Regions from separate parts of the Pseudomonas sp. 5Vm1k genome, predicted to be linked through region 1. Evidence: riboswitches for the same ligand, from Rfam matches in the RefSeq annotation. Region 1 holds a riboswitch; the other holds the start of a gene.

Evidence for each region. A riboswitch is a leader RNA that binds a small molecule or an ion and turns the genes downstream of it on or off. The one in region 1 is predicted to bind cobalamin.
Region 2: another riboswitch for cobalamin. It lies ahead of cobW (cobalamin biosynthesis protein CobW); the one in region 1 lies ahead of cobO (cob(I)yrinic acid a,c-diamide adenosyltransferase).

Annotation. Positions count from the first base shown of each region.
Region 1 is NZ_JBSPCZ010000005.1:219,196-226,692, forward strand. It holds gene hda (DnaA regulatory inactivator Hda) at 1-176, shown strand, start outside; gene ACWIKB_RS12380 (C40 family peptidase) at 403-1,041, shown strand; gene ACWIKB_RS12385 (C40 family peptidase) at 1,208-1,747, shown strand; gene ACWIKB_RS12390 (O-methyltransferase) at 1,770-2,423, shown strand; gene ACWIKB_RS12395 (PQQ-dependent sugar dehydrogenase) at 2,552-3,865, opposite strand; gene ACWIKB_RS12400 (hypothetical protein) at 3,934-4,518, opposite strand; cobalamin riboswitch at 4,672-4,903, shown strand; gene cobO (cob(I)yrinic acid a,c-diamide adenosyltransferase) at 4,985-5,596, shown strand; gene ACWIKB_RS12410 (cobyrinate a,c-diamide synthase) at 5,593-6,993, shown strand; gene bluB (5,6-dimethylbenzimidazole synthase) at 6,990-7,497, shown strand, end outside.
Region 2 is NZ_JBSPCZ010000014.1:21,890-29,386, reverse strand. It holds gene ACWIKB_RS24245 (acyltransferase family protein) at 1-732, shown strand, start outside; gene nfuA (Fe-S biogenesis protein NfuA) at 790-1,374, shown strand; gene cobM (precorrin-4 C(11)-methyltransferase) at 1,577-2,323, opposite strand; gene ACWIKB_RS24230 (cobalamin biosynthesis protein) at 2,416-2,829, opposite strand; gene ACWIKB_RS24225 (CbtA family protein) at 2,826-3,533, opposite strand; gene ACWIKB_RS24220 (CbtB domain-containing protein) at 3,545-3,739, opposite strand; cobalamin riboswitch at 3,858-4,086, opposite strand; cobalamin riboswitch at 4,273-4,486, shown strand; gene cobW (cobalamin biosynthesis protein CobW) at 4,583-5,644, shown strand; gene cobN (cobaltochelatase subunit CobN) at 5,648-7,497, shown strand, end outside.

The DNA of each region.
Region 1 (7,497 bases):
TGCGCGCATCCCGTCGCGGTTTGCACCTGACGGACGAAGTCGGGCATTTTATTTTGACCCGCGGCACCCGCAGCATGAGTGCGTTGTTCGAGCTGCTTGAACGTCTCGACCAGGCCTCCCTTCAAGCTCAGCGCAAGCTGACGATTCCTTTTCTGAAAGAAACCCTGGGTTGGTAGCGACACCAGTAAATCCAAGGCCTATAGCGGGTTTTGGCATATTCCAGGCGCCAGAAAATCCGCTTTCCTGCAGGGCTGCAGGCTGCGTAAACATTCAAAGTGGGCTTAAGCGCTTAGATGTAAACGAGAAACCGAGAAGTCACAAAAAGATCGATTGAATTTGCAAATGAGGTTGATAGCGGGCATAGTCTCGGCTTCTTTACAACTATCAGCCACGGTCGTGCCCATGCTAAATCGCTTCGCACCCCTCGTGCCTCTCGCACTCGTCACCCTGTTGTTCGGTTGCGCTGCTCACTCTCCAGTGTCCCAGCAAGAGCAACAACAGCAGGTCAAAAACTCTGTTACCGCCCAATCTTCCGTCCTGTATCAGGACACTCTTTTCCAGGAAGAAACGGCCACCGAAAAAGAACTGGCAAGCTTCGCCGACGGCAAGTCTTACCAGCTTCCGGTTCTGGCTGACAGCATCCTCGAACGCGGCATGTCCCTGATCGGTACCCGTTACCGTTTCGGCGGTACCTCTGAAGCCGGTTTCGACTGCAGCGGTTTTATCGGCTACCTGTTCCGCGAAGAGGCCGGCATGAACCTGCCGCGCTCCACTCGCGAAATGATCAACGTGGATGCCCCGCTGGTCGCGCGCAACAACCTCAAGCCCGGTGATTTGCTGTTCTTCGCCACCAATGGTCGTCGCGGTCGTGTCAGTCACGCCGGGATTTACCTCGGTGATGACCAGTTCATCCACTCCAGCAGCCGCAAAAGCGGTGGCGTGCGAGTCGATAGCCTGGGCGACAGCTACTGGAGCAAGACCTTCATCGAAGCCAAGCGCGCACTCGCGATGGCGCCGACCGTGGTCACCGCTCGCAAGTAAGCACACTTTATGTAAGGCGAACTTAAAGTCTTACTTGAAGTTTGGCGCATAGGCGCTAGAATCCTGATCTATTATTGATGGCAAACCGCCTGCGCTCTGCGCAGGCGGTTTTCTTTTCTGTCTTCCCGGCAGAAAAAAGCCGCAGCCAGATCAGGATGCTCTGCTTATGACGATGTCGGCCCGCCTCACCCTGATGCTCTTCGCAGCGCTGCTCAGCGCCTGCGCCAGCCGTACACCGCCGCCGCCCGCGCCGGTGGTTCGAGCGCCGATTATTTTTGGCCCCGCCCAAGCATTCTCCCCTGAAGCGGAAGACGTGTTGTTTCGCGCCCTCGGCCTGGTGGGCACGCCATATCGCTGGGGCGGCAATACACCAGATTCCGGATTCGATTGCAGTGGCCTGATCGGTTACGTCTACCGTGACGTCACCGGCATTTCCCTGCCGCGCACCACTCGCGAAATGATCAGCATGCAAGCGGCCAATGTCGGCAAGGAAGGCCTGCAAACCGGTGACCTGATTTTCTTCGCCACCAATGGTGGCTCCCAGGTCAGCCACGCCGGCATCTACGTCGGTGAAGGCCGCTTTGTTCACGCCCCGGCCACTGGCGGCACCGTGAAGCTCGACAGCCTGTCCAAAGCCTATTGGCAGAAAGCCTATCTGAGCGCCAAACGCGTCTTGCAACCTGAGCATCTGGCGCGTAATCAGTAGGTTTTCCGCGCAAGGGGTTGTGATGACCAATCGCACGCTCAATCTCGACGATTCCCTGTATCAGTACCTGCTCGACGTTTCCCTCAGGGAAACGCCGCTGCTCAAGCGTTTGCGTGACGAAACCCAATCTCTGCCCATGGCTCGCTGGCAAGTGGCGCCAGAGCAGGGGCAGTTCCTCGCCTTGTTGGTCAAACTCACCGGCGCCAGGCGTTTGCTGGAAGTCGGCACCTTCACCGGTTACAGCGCCTTGTGCATGGCGGCGGCGTTGCCGGACGACGGCTCGTTGATCTGTTGCGATATCCCCGGCGACTACAACGCCATCGCGCGGCGATACTGGCAGGAGGCGGGCCTCACTGAACGCATCGACCTGCGTCTGGCGCCCGCGCTGGAAACCCTCGCACAGCTGCAGCAGCCAGAGCAGTTTGATCTGGTTTTCATCGACGCTGACAAAGCCAATTACCCGAGCTATCTGGAACATGCCTTGCGTTTGCTGCGGGTGGGAGGCCTGGCGGTGTTCGATAACACCTTGTGGAGCGGGCGGGTGCTGGAGAGCAATCCCGAGAGTGCGGACACGCGGGCGATTCAGATGCTCAATCGGGCGTTGAAGGAGGATGTGCGGGTGGATTTGTCGCTGTTGCCGATTGGCGATGGATTAACGCTTTGCCGTAAACGCTGATGCTTATAAATGTGGGAGCGGGCTTGCTCGCGAAAGCGGTGTGTCAGTCGACATTATTGTTGAATGACACACCCTCTTCGCGAGCAAGCCCGCTCCCACATTGGGTTTTGGTGTTGGCAGGAAGCGTTTTATTTGGCCGCAGAAACCCGCCAAACTTTGTTCCCTACGTCATCCGCCACCAGCAAGCCTCCTTGATGATCAATCACCACACCCACCGGCCGGCCCATGGCTTTCTCGTCTTTATCGAGGAACCCGGTCAGCACATCCACCGGCTGCCCGGTTGGTTTACCCGCCGCGAATGGCACGAAAATCACTTTATAGCCGCTGTGCGGTTTGCGGTTCCATGAACCGTGCTGGCCAATGAAGGCGCCGTGGGTAAATGGTGTCGGCAGTTTGCTGCCTTCGGCAAAGGTGAAGCCCAGCGAAGCGGTGTGCGGGCCGACGGCGTAATCCGGGGCGATAGCCTTGGCGACCATTTCCGGGTTTTGCGGCTCGACGCGCACATCGACGTGCTGCCCGTAATAACTGAACGGCCAGCCGTAGAACGCGCCGTCCTTCACTGAGGTGATGTAGTCCGGCACCAGGTCGCTGCCGATCTCATCCCGCTCGTTGACCGACGTCCATAACGCGCCGCTGCTCGGTTCCCAGCCCATGCCGTTGGGGTTACGCAGGCCCGAGGCGAAGATTCGGTGATTGCCGGTGGCACGGTCCACTTCCCAGATCGCCGCGCGACCTTCTTCGGCGGCCAGGCCGTTTTCGCCGACGTTGCTGTTGGAGCCAACTGTCACGTAGAGCTTGCTACCGTCCTTGCTGGCGATGACGTTTTTGGTCCAGTGGTGGTTGATCGTCCCGCCCGGCAAATCGACGACTTTGGTCGCTGGCGCGGTGATGGAGGTTTCGCCGTCCTTGTAGGGGAAGCGGATCAACTTATCGGAATCAGCCACGTACAGATCGTTACCGACCAGGGCCATGCCGAACGGCGAGTTGAGGTTTTCCAGGAATACCGTGCGGGTTTCGGCCACGCCGTCGTGGTCCTTGTCCCGCAACAGCGTGATGCGGTTCGGGCTCGGTACGCCGGCACCAGCGCGGCCCATGACTTTCTTCATCACCCAGCCGCGAATGCCGCTGGAGTCATCAGGCTTGGGCGGGGCATTGGTTTCCGCCACCAGCACATCACCGTTAGGCAACACGTAGAGCCAGCGCGGATGGTCGAGCCCTTCGGCAAATGCCGCGACCTGGGTCCCCGCCGCAGCGGTAGGTTTTGCGCCGGCCGGCCAGCCGATCGCCGGGGCAATGTTCACCGTCGGGATCAGGGTTTTGTTCGGTTCTGGCAGCTTGGGCGACGGGCCGGTGCCATCCGAAACTTGCAGGCTGGAAGTCTCGCCGCAGGCGACAAGGCCTCCGGCGAGCGCGATGACGAGAACGAGCTGGGGCTTGCGCATGCTGATCTTCCCTATGAATGCATTGACCTTATCAATAGAGAAGCGCAAACGCGCGATGGTTCAACCCATCAACCACGGGCTTCTTTGAACAGCACCGCGATGCCCGGGTGATACTGGCCACCTTCGTTGCGCAACTTGCGGTAGGCATAGGGGAAATACCAGGCGACGGCGCAGGTGTGTTCCTTTTGCAGGTCGTCGACCATGTCCTGGAGTTCTTCCGGGGTCGCACTTTGCTGGGCCTTTTGCGGGGCGACGAACAGGCAGCCGAGTTTCAGGTCGCTGGCGTAGCTGATTCGCTTGGCGTCGGCGGTGATATCGGCCAGGGCTTGTGTCAGGTTCAAGCTGTTGACCTTTGGCCAACGCTGCGTGGCTTGAAAGTAGGCGCGTTCTTCGGTGGTGGCGATAAACAGATCGGCGCGGGCGTTACGCTCACCTTCTTCGGTCTGTTTACGGGTCGGCGTCTGTTGCAGCGTGACCATTTCCGCCATCCAGGCCGCTGCCGACAGCAGGCCGAGATTGGCCTTTTCGTCAAACCAGTACGGCGTATCGTTATCGCCGCGCACGGCGTTGTAGCGGTCGATACAGTCAAACCAGCGTTCCAGCAGCGGGCGCAGGAATTCCAACTTCGGATTGCTGATGATCATGCCTTGCATGTGGCTCACCCTTGTTATTGTGTTGTGAGATGTGGCTCTTTGATATCACTGCTCGGAGTGTGGCACAAGAATGACGTCGGATAATTGATCGACGGCAGATATTCGCCCGGCGGCGCCCCGGCTTTAATTGACGCTCCACCCCCAACCCTCTAACCTTCGCGACTTGTTTCAGGTGCTCTGTGGCTGCGGTCGACAGAGTGAAACAGGGAAGCCGGTGAGTCCTCTCTTCAAACGAAGAAGTTCACGATCCCGGCGCTGCCCCCGCAACGGTAAATGAGTAAAGGCTGCGCCTTGAGCCACTGTGTCGACTGTCGATATGGGAAGGCGCGCAGTCCGGTGCAAACCGCTCATGAGCCCGGAGACCGGCCTGATCCATCCAGCGGCATCACGGTGGGCGATGCCAGGCTTCTTGCCGTCTATTCTTGTGCCTGCCCGCCGTTATCCAGCCTCAACGGAGAGCTCCCCCATGACTGATACCCCCGATCGTGACGAACGCCACCTGGCGCGCATGTTGCGCAAAAAAGCCGTGATCGACGAACGCATCGCCAACTCGCCAAACGAATGCGGCCTGCTGCTGGTGCTGACCGGCAACGGCAAAGGCAAAAGCAGCTCGGCCTTCGGCATGCTGGCCCGATCCATGGGCCATGGCATGCAATGCGGTGTGGTGCAGTTCATCAAGGGCCGCAACAGCACCGGCGAGGAATTGTTCTTCCGTCGCTTCCCGGAGCAAGTGCGCTTTCATGTGATGGGCGAGGGCTTCACCTGGGAAACCCAGGACCGCCAGCGTGACATCGCCGCCGCCGAAGCGGCGTGGGCCGTGTCCCGCGAACTGCTGCGCGATCCATCGATCGGCCTGGTAGTGCTGGATGAACTGAACATCGCCCTCAAGCACGGCTACCTCGATCTCGATCAAGTGCTCAGCGACTTGCAGGCCCGTCCGCCGATGCAGCATGTCGTCGTCACCGGTCGCGGCGCCAAGCCGGAAATGATCGAGCTGGCCGACACTGTCACCGAAATGAACGTGATCAAGCACGCCTTCCAGGCTGGGATCAAAGCGCAAAAAGGCGTCGAATTGTGAGTCAGCCTCGTCATTGCCCGGCGGTATTGATTGCCGCGCCGGCCTCCGGTCAGGGCAAGACCACCGTCACCGCCGCGCTGGCCCGGTTGCACCGCAATCAGGGGCGCAAAGTGCGCGTGTTCAAATGCGGCCCGGATTTTCTCGACCCGATGATTCTCGAGCGCGCCAGTGGTGCGCCGGTTTATCAATTGGACATGTGGATGGTCGGCGAGCAGGAAAGTCGTCGGCTGTTGTGGGAAGCCGCAGGTGAAGCCGATCTGATTCTGATCGAAGGCGTCATGGGCCTGTTCGACGGCACGCCGTCCAGTGCTGACCTGGCGCGGCATTTCGGCGTACCGGTGCTCGGCGTGATCGACGGCACCGCCATGGCCCAGACCTTTGGCGCGTTGGCGTTAGGGTTAGCGAAGTATCAGCCGGATTTGCCGTTCGCCGGCGTCCTGGCCAACCGCGTCGGCACTTTGCGTCACGCACAATTGCTCGAAGGCAGCCTGACCGAAGGCTTGCGCTGGTACGGCGCATTGTCCCGGGAAACAGGGATCGAATTGCCGAGCCGTCACCTTGGCTTGGTGCAGGCCAGCGAGTTGAACGACCTCGATGTTCGCCTCGATGCGGCGGCCGATGCGTTGGCCAGCAGTTGTGAGGTAGCGCTGCCACCGGCCGTCGAATTCGCCGCCCCGGACGTGATCGCTGCCGAGCCGTTGCTGGCGGGCGTGCGCATCGCCGTGGCCCGTGACGAAGCGTTTGCCTTCACCTACGGCGCGAGCCTGGATCTGTTGCGGGCGATGGGCGCTGAACTGGCGTTTTTCTCGCCGATTCGCGATACCGAATTGCCCGAAGCTGACAGCCTCTATCTGCCGGGCGGTTACCCCGAGCTGCACCACGTCGCCCTGGCGCAAAACACCTCGATGCTGACCGCGATTCGCGCGCATCACGCCGCCGGTAAACCGCTGTTGGCTGAATGTGGCGGCATGCTGTATCTGCTCGATTCGTTGACCGATGTCGACGGTACTCGCGCTGAATTGGTTGGGTTGCTGGCTGGGGATGCGGTGATGCAAAAGCGTCTGGCGGCATTGGCGTTGCAAGCGGTCGAGTTGCCTGAAGGCTTGCTGCGCGGGCACACCTATCATCACTCGTTGACCAGCACTGAACTTGAGCCGATTGCCCGGGGCCTGAGCCCTAATGGCGGGCGCGGGGCAGAGGCGGTTTATCGTGAGGGGCGGATGACGGCCTCTTATGTGCACTTTTATTTTCCGTCCAATCCATCGGCGATTGCCGCGCTGTTTGCGCCTGATCTTGAGGACGCCTTCGCGAGCAAGCCCGCTCCCACAGTTGAAGCTAAATTACCTGAAGAAATGCGATCTACTGTGGGAGCGGGCTTGCTCGCGAAGAGGCCATGACCGACAACGCCTTCTCCGAGGACGAACGCGCCGCCGTCTACCGAGCCATCGCCGAACGCCGCGACATGCGCCACTTCAGCGGCGGCACTGTCGAACCTGAGCTGCTGCGCCGCCTGCTCGAAGCCGCCCATCAGGCCCCCAGTGTCGGCCTGATGCAACCGTGGCGCTTCATCCGCATCAGCGATAAAGCCCTGCGCGGGCAGATCCAGCAACTGGTGGAAGAAGAACGCATCCGCACCGCCGAGGCCCTCGGCGAGCGCACCGACGAGTTCATGAAGCTCAAGGTCGAAGGCATCAACGATTGCGCCGAAGTGTTGGTCGCTGCGCTGATGGACGATCGCGAGCGCCATATTTTCGGCCGCCGCACCTTGCCGGAAATGGACATGGCCTCGCTGTCTTGCGCAATCCAGAACCTGTGGCTGGCCTCCCGCGCCGAAGGGTTGGGGATGGGCTGGGTTTCACTGTTCGAGCCGCAAGCCCTGGCGGACCTGCTGGGTTTGCCCG
Region 2 (7,497 bases), on a different contig from region 1:
CCGGATCAAACCGTCGACTGGTCGCATTTCCTGCTGTCGCTGTTGTTCATTCCTACGGAGAACCCCGGCGGTTACGGGATTTATCCGACACTCAACGTCGGCTGGACCCTCAACTACGAAATGCTCTTCTATCTGTTGTTCGGCTGGGCGCTGTTGTTCCGCCTGAACTTCAGGCTATTGATCGTCGCGGCGTTGCTGTTCGCGGTGTGCCAGGCCTGGACCGGATATGGCTGGGTCAGCGAGTTCTATCATTCCGATATCGTTTACGAGTTCTTGCTGGGGATCGCCATCGGCATGATTTACCGCCGAGGCTGGATAAAACCCGGGCTGTGGCTGCCGCTGCTGGGGATTGGCGGTGCATTGCTGGTGATTTATCACTGGGCGCCGGTGCCGCGCTTCCTGGCCTGGGGCTTGCCGAGTGCGGTGTTGGTGATAGCGTGCATCGCGCTGGAGCGTTATTTCGAGAGCAATCGGGTATTCGAGCTGCTGGGCAACTGTTCCTACTCGGTGTACCTGATGCACGTATTAGTGCTGTCTGCCGGGGGATTTGTCGCACAGCGGTATGGCGTGAATCCCTACGTCATGTTCGCCGTTTGCGCGGCGACTATCGGTCTGGCGTCCTGGGCAAGTTACGAATGGGTGGAAAAACGCAGCTATCGGTGGCTTAAAGCCAGGATTGACGGGGAAACGGCCGCTCAACCGGCGTTGGTGCTTTCCCGACAAAAATACTAGGACTTTGTGCGGCGCGATGATTGGCGTAAACTGCGCCCAAGCCTGCGAGGAGTTTCCATGACCGCTATTACCATCACTGACGCCGCCCACGATTATCTGGCTGATCTGCTCTCCAAGCAGAACACCCCAAGCATCGGCATCCGCGTCTTTATCACCCAGCCTGGCACCCAGTACGCCGAAACCTGCATTGCCTACTGCAAGCCGGGCGAAGAAAAACCTGAAGACACCGCGTTGGGGCTCAAAAGCTTCACCGCGTACATCGACTCGTTCAGCGAAGCTTTCCTGGACGATGCGGTTGTCGACTACGCCACCGACCGCATGGGCGGCCAGCTGACCATCAAGGCGCCAAACGCCAAAGTTCCGATGGTCAACGCCGACAGCCCGGTCAACGAGCGCATCAACTACTACCTGCAAACCGAGATCAACCCGGGGCTCGCGAGCCACGGCGGCCAGGTCAGCCTGATCGATGTGGTCGAGGACGGCATCGCCGTTCTGAAGTTCGGCGGCGGTTGCCAGGGCTGCGGCCAGGCAGACGTCACCTTGCGCGAAGGCATCGAGCGCACCTTGCTCGAACGCGTTCCCGAGCTCAAGGGCGTTCGCGACGTGACCGACCACACGCAGAAAGAAAACGCCTACTACTAAGGTGTTCGCTGCGGCATAAAAAAACGGCACCCGTGAGTGCCGTTTTTTTTATGGGTGAACAGTTACCTGTGGCGAGGGGGGGGTGCCCCCGTTGGGCTGCGAAGCGGCCCCGACATTTTTTCAGGTATACCTTACATGCAGGTTTTGCGACGGCTCCGCCGCCGGACGGGGGCGAGCCCCATCGCCACAGGGGGTGGTTGGCTCAAGGTCTGTAAAGATGCGCATGCCCCGCGCGATACAACGACGACTCACTAAAGTGATCGCTCCCCAACACCCGACCCACCAGAATCAATGCCGTGCGCCGAAACCCCTTGGCCTCAACCTTCGCGGCAATGTCCTCAAGCGTCCCCACCACCCAATCCTGATCCGGCCAGGTCGCCCGGTGAATCACCGCGATCGGGCAGTCCGCGCCGTAATGCGGCAGCAGCTCAGCCAGAATCTTCTCCAGATGATTGACCCCCAGATGAATCGCCATGGTCGCCCCGTGCTGCGCCAAACTGCCCAGTTCTTCGCCCGCCGGCATCGCGGTTTTGTCGGCATAGCGAGTCAGGATCACGCTTTGCGAGATATCGGGTAACGTCAGCTCGGCACCCAACAACGCCGCGCAGGCAGCCGTCGCCGTGACACCCGGAATGATTTCAAACGGAATATCGAGCTCACGCAGGTAACGTATCTGCTCACCAATCGCGCCATACAGACTCGGATCGCCGGAATGCACCCGCGCCACATCCTGCCCGTTGGTGTGGGCGGTCTTGATCAGTTCGATGATCTGTTCCAGGTGCAACTCGGCGCTGTTGGCCACCGTTTGCGCCTGGTGGCCTTCCAGCACGGCAGCCGGCACCAGGGAGCCAGCGTAGATGATCACCGGGCAGCTGCGAATCAGCCGCTGGCCCTTGACGGTAATCAGTTCCGGGTCGCCGGGACCTGCGCCAATGAAGTAGACGGTCATCGTCAGTTCCTGAAAAAAGAGCTGTGAAAAAAGGGCTGGGCAAGGCTTCAGATGAAGATTGCTCATGATCGAGGCGGGGATTATCGGGGATTTTACGCAGCGCTGGCCAATGCGAGGGTGGCCTGGGCGTATTTTTGTCGGGAAATCAGCAGCTTCGCCGGTGCCTGGGCCAGGTGTTCGGCCAAGGCCAGGGCGGCACTTTCCGCTACACCGTAGCAACCGGTGCGTTCAAACGCGATCTGCGATTGATGACTGAGTTGCGGTTGATAACCGGCCAATTGCTCGCTGCTGAAGTACATCACCTCCAGCCCAAGTTGCGCGGCCAACTCGATCAGGCCCGGCTCATCACGTTTGAGATCAATACTGGCCAAGGCCTTGATCTGGCGAAGTTCGATGTGATGCGCCTGTAATGCCTGATCGAGCAGCGCCCGCAACGTGCTGGCGGGGCAGCCGCGCTGGCAGCCCAGGCCGACCACTAACGTCGGCGCTGTGCTGGTGTCAGTCATGCGTGGTATTGGCCATCGCTTTTGCGGCGGAACAACCAGGCGCTGATCAGGCCCAGGGCCAGCCAGAACACCACGTTGGTCAACTGCGAAGCGATTTTGAATTGGAATTCCAGAGCTTCCGGGGCCAGCATCGAGTGGACTTCCGGCTGCGGCGCGCCAATGACGTGCGGAACCGCCAGAATCGCCACGCCGAGAATCTTCATCAGCCAGTGACGGCTGAACACGATCAGCGCGATGCCGACAGCGGTAGACGCCGCGGTGCCAATCCACCAGATCTGCCGTTGCGCCAGATCGGCGGCGGCAGTGCCCGGCAATTCAGGCGGCAGGCCAAGGGTCGGCGCCAGCACGAACGTCGCGTACCCCGCCAGGCCCCAGAGCAGGCCCTGAGCGGTTTTGGTCGGCGCGCGCAGGGTGTAGAGGCCGGCAAGCATCAGCGCAAAGCCAACCGCGACCACCAGATTACCGCCCGTAGTCGACAGCACGCGCTGCCAGCCGTCTTCCGGCTCCCAGGCTTCGGCGTCGTGGGTGTGGGCGGCCATGGCGCCTTCGGTGTGCTCGTGAGCGACAACCGCGGCAGGCTCGGATTTTTCATAGGTTTCCGCCTGAAGAATCAGCGGGGCGACCCAGAAACTTTGCAGCAGGGTCAGCAGCAGGGCGGCCAGCAGCCCGGTGAAACCTGCAGTTTGCGCGATACGCTTGATCATGTCGGCAGGTCTCAATGGCACGGGAACGCGGAGCTGTGACGGGTATCGTGCGCGGCGTTGTGCACCGCTTCGATGTGCGAGAAACCGGCGAAATACACCAGGCACGCGCCCAGGATCGACGCACAAACGGCGGCGGTCAGGCGTTGGCTCAGGGTGGTTGTGGTGCTGGCGGTGCTGCTGTGGTCGGTGCTGCTGATGATCGACATGGCGCTTCCCTCTGGTCTGTCAGCGGGTGAATTGAGCGCATGCAAACCCCTGCGAGCGTGCGCGCAGAGATTCAAACAGCGCCCGCCCACCGCGGGTTTGTTATTCAGTGATCGTACTGGTCACTTTGTGTTGCGGGCCGGTCTCCGGGCTCACGAGGGGTCAAGGCTTGCGCCGAAACCTGCAAGAATCACCTTCCCATGCCGAACTGCCGGCACAGTGGATCTGATTCTTCGCTCGCTTACCGTTGCGGGGGCAGCACCGGACTGACATGACTTTAGAGTAAAGCACATGATTCACCGGTTTCCCGTTTCACCCTGTGAAGGGCACCCGTAACAAGGCGTGTAGGAGAGCATGGGCGGGGCGGGGTAGTCAATTGGCAAGGGTTCTCAGTTGGAAACCGAGTCGCGCCCTTCGCGAGCAAGCCCGCTCCCACAGGTGACCGCATTCCCATGTGGGAGCGGGCTTGCTCGCGAAGGCGTCATCACAGTCGCTACAGAACTCAGCAGAACATTGACCCGCCCCCACACCATGCGTAGCCTTGCGCTTTCGAGGTTCTTCGGCGTTTGCCGAAGCTAAGAAGGGAACGCGGTCGATGCCGCGGCTGCCCCCGCAACTGTGAACGGTGATGTTCGCTGCCACGCCACTGCAAACCCTGGCAAAGGGTTCGCGGGAAGGCGCAGCGAATGCCAGGCCCGCAAGGCTGGCGCACTGAAAGCCAGGAGACCTGCCTCGAAACGAATTCTCACTACAACCGGGCGGGGTGATCCGGTGGCGAAATCTTCCGCGCATTTATCGCCGCGGTCGTCGTCCCGTATGCCCGCCACCTTGCCAAAGGGCATCCGATGAAAACACTGGCCAAACTCCCCGTCACCATCGTTACCGGCTTCCTCGGCTCGGGCAAAACCACCTTGCTGCGCCATATGCTCGACAACGCCCAGGGTCGCCGCATCGCGGTGATCGTCAACGAATTCGGCGAGCTGGGCATCGACGGCGAAATCCTCAAGCAGTGCTCCATCGGCTGCACCGAGGAAGAAGCCAACGGCCGCGTCTACGAACTGGCCAACGGCTGCCTGTGCTGCACCGTCCAGGAAGAGTTCTTCCCGGTGATGCGCGAGTTGGTGGCACGTCGCGGCGACCTCGACCACATCCTGATCGAAACCTCGGGCCTTGCCCTGCCAAAACCACTGGTGCAAGCGTTCCAGTGGCCGGAAATCCGCAGCGCCTGCACGGTTGATGCGGTGATCACCGTGGTCGACAGCCCGGCCGTGGCCGCCGGCACCTTCGCCGCATTCCCGGATCAAGTCGACGCCCAGCGCAAACTCGACCCGAACCTGGACCACGAATCGCCGCTGCACGAATTGTTCGCCGACCAACTGGCCAGTGCCGACCTCGTAATCCTCAACAAAGCCGACCTGATCAGCCCTGAAGACTTGGCCCGCGTGCGCCTGGAAGTCGCCGAAGAGCTGCCGCCAGCAGTAAAAGTCATCGAGGCCAGCAGCGGTCGCGTGCCACTGGATGTGCTGATCGGCCTCGGCGCCGGTTCCGAAGAACACATCGACAGCCGTCACAGCCATCACGATCATCATCATGAAGGTGAAGACGATCACGACCACGACGCCTTCGATTCCATTTCAATTGAACTGCCACAAGCCGACGAAAGCCTGCTGATGGACGCGCTGACTCAACTGGTGGTCAAGCACGGCATCCTGCGCGTTAAAGGCTTCGCCGCGATCCCGAACAAGCCGATGCGCCTGCTGATCCAGGGTGTGGGCACCCGTTTCGACAAGCATTTCGACCGTCAATGGGGCGCCGATGAAGCGCGTACCACTCGCCTGGTATTGATCGGCCAGGAACTGGACGCCGCTCAACTCGAAGCGCAACTGCGCGCCGCGCTCAGCGTTTAAGCCATGCACCTGCTCAGGACCCAGCCCGGCGGTTTCGTGTCGGATGACAACATTGCCGACCTTGGACAAACCCCCGCCGAGCTGGTGATCCTGTGCAGCGGCGATTCCAGCCTGGCGCTGCTCGCCGAAGCCGCGCAGCAATTACCCGACGACTACCCGAGCGTGCGCCTGGCCAACCCGATGCAGGTGCAGAACCATGCGTCGGTGGACTTGTACGTCGACGAAGTGCTGCGCCACGCCAAAGTGATTCTGATCTCGCTGCACGGCGGTATCGCCTATTGGCGTTACGGCGTCGAGCGGCTGGTCGAACTGTCCGAGCGCGGTGTGCAACTGATTCTGGTGCCCGGCGATGACCGCCCGGACCCGGAACTCAGCGACCTCAGCACCGTCGGCGCGGAAGATCGCGAGCGGCTCTGGCAGTTTTTGCGTCAGGGCGGCATGGGCAATGCCCTGGATTTTTTCCGCTGTCTGGCCACTCGCTGGCTGGACCGCGACTACGCGTGGGCCGAGCCGCAAACCCTGCCGCGCACCGCGATCTATCACCCACACAAAAGCCCCGCTGAACTGAGTGACTGGCAAGCCGATTGGCAGGCCGATCAACCGGTGGCGGCGGTGCTGTTCTACCGCTCGCATTTGCAGGCGGCGAACACTGGTTTCATCAATATTTTCTGTCAGCGTCTGCAAGCAGCGGGGCTGAACCCGTTGCCGATTGCGCTGGCCAGTTTGAAAGAGCCCGGCTGCCTGACGGTGGTCGAGGACTTGCTGGATGACGTCGAAGCGGCGGTGATTCTCAATACCACCGGTTTCGCCCAATCCAGCCCCGAAGCGCCGCACTTGCGCCCGTTTCGCCGCAACATCCCGGTGATCCAGGCGATTTGCGCCCAGGACAACGAACCCGGCTGGCGCGCCAGCGAACAAGGCCTCGGCCCACGGGATCTGGCGATGCACATCGCGCTGCCGGAACTCGACGGTCGCATCATCAGCCGGCCGATCAGCTTCAAGGATCTGGCCTGGCGCAGCGAGCGCAGCCAGTCCGACGTGGTCTGCTACCGGCCGCAACCGGAACGCATGGACTTCGTCGCGGAACTGGCGCGGCGCTGGATCGATCTGGCGCGGGTGCCCAACGGCGAAAAACGCATCGCGCTGATCCTCGCCAACTACCCGACGCGGGACGGTCGTATCGGCAACGGAGTCGGCCTCGATACGCCGGCAGCGGCGCTGAATATTTTGCGTGCGCTGTATAAAGAAGGTTATCCGCTGCCCGCCGAGTTGCCGGACAGCGGCACCGAATTGATCCAGCAGTTGCTCGGCGGCGTCAGCAATGACCTCGACACCCTCGACCAGCGCCCGTGCATGCAAAGCCTGGTGCTGGACGCCTACTTACTGATGTTCGATGCGTTGCCGGAAGCCAATCGCCAAGCGGTGCTGGAGCGTTGGGGCCCGCCGCAAAACGACCCTATGTTCCGTGGCGGACGGATGATGATTGCGGGGTTGCGCTTCGGCCTGACCTTCGTCGGCATTCAACCGGCCAGGGGTTATCAGGTCGATCCGAGTGCGGTTTATCACGACCCGGACCTGGTGCCGCCTCACGCTTATCTGGCCTTCTACTTCTGGCTGCGCAGCACCTATGGCGCCCACGGCGTGATCCATGTCGGTAAGCACGGCAATCTGGAATGGCTGCCGGGCAAGGGTGTCGGGCTGTCGGAAAACTGCTGGCCGGATGCGTTGCTTGGGCCGCTGCCGAACATCTATCCGTTTATCGTCAACGACCCGGGTGAGGGCGCCCAGGCCAAGCGCCGGACCCAAGCGGTGATCATCGATCACCTGATGCCGCCGCTGACCCGCGCCGAAAC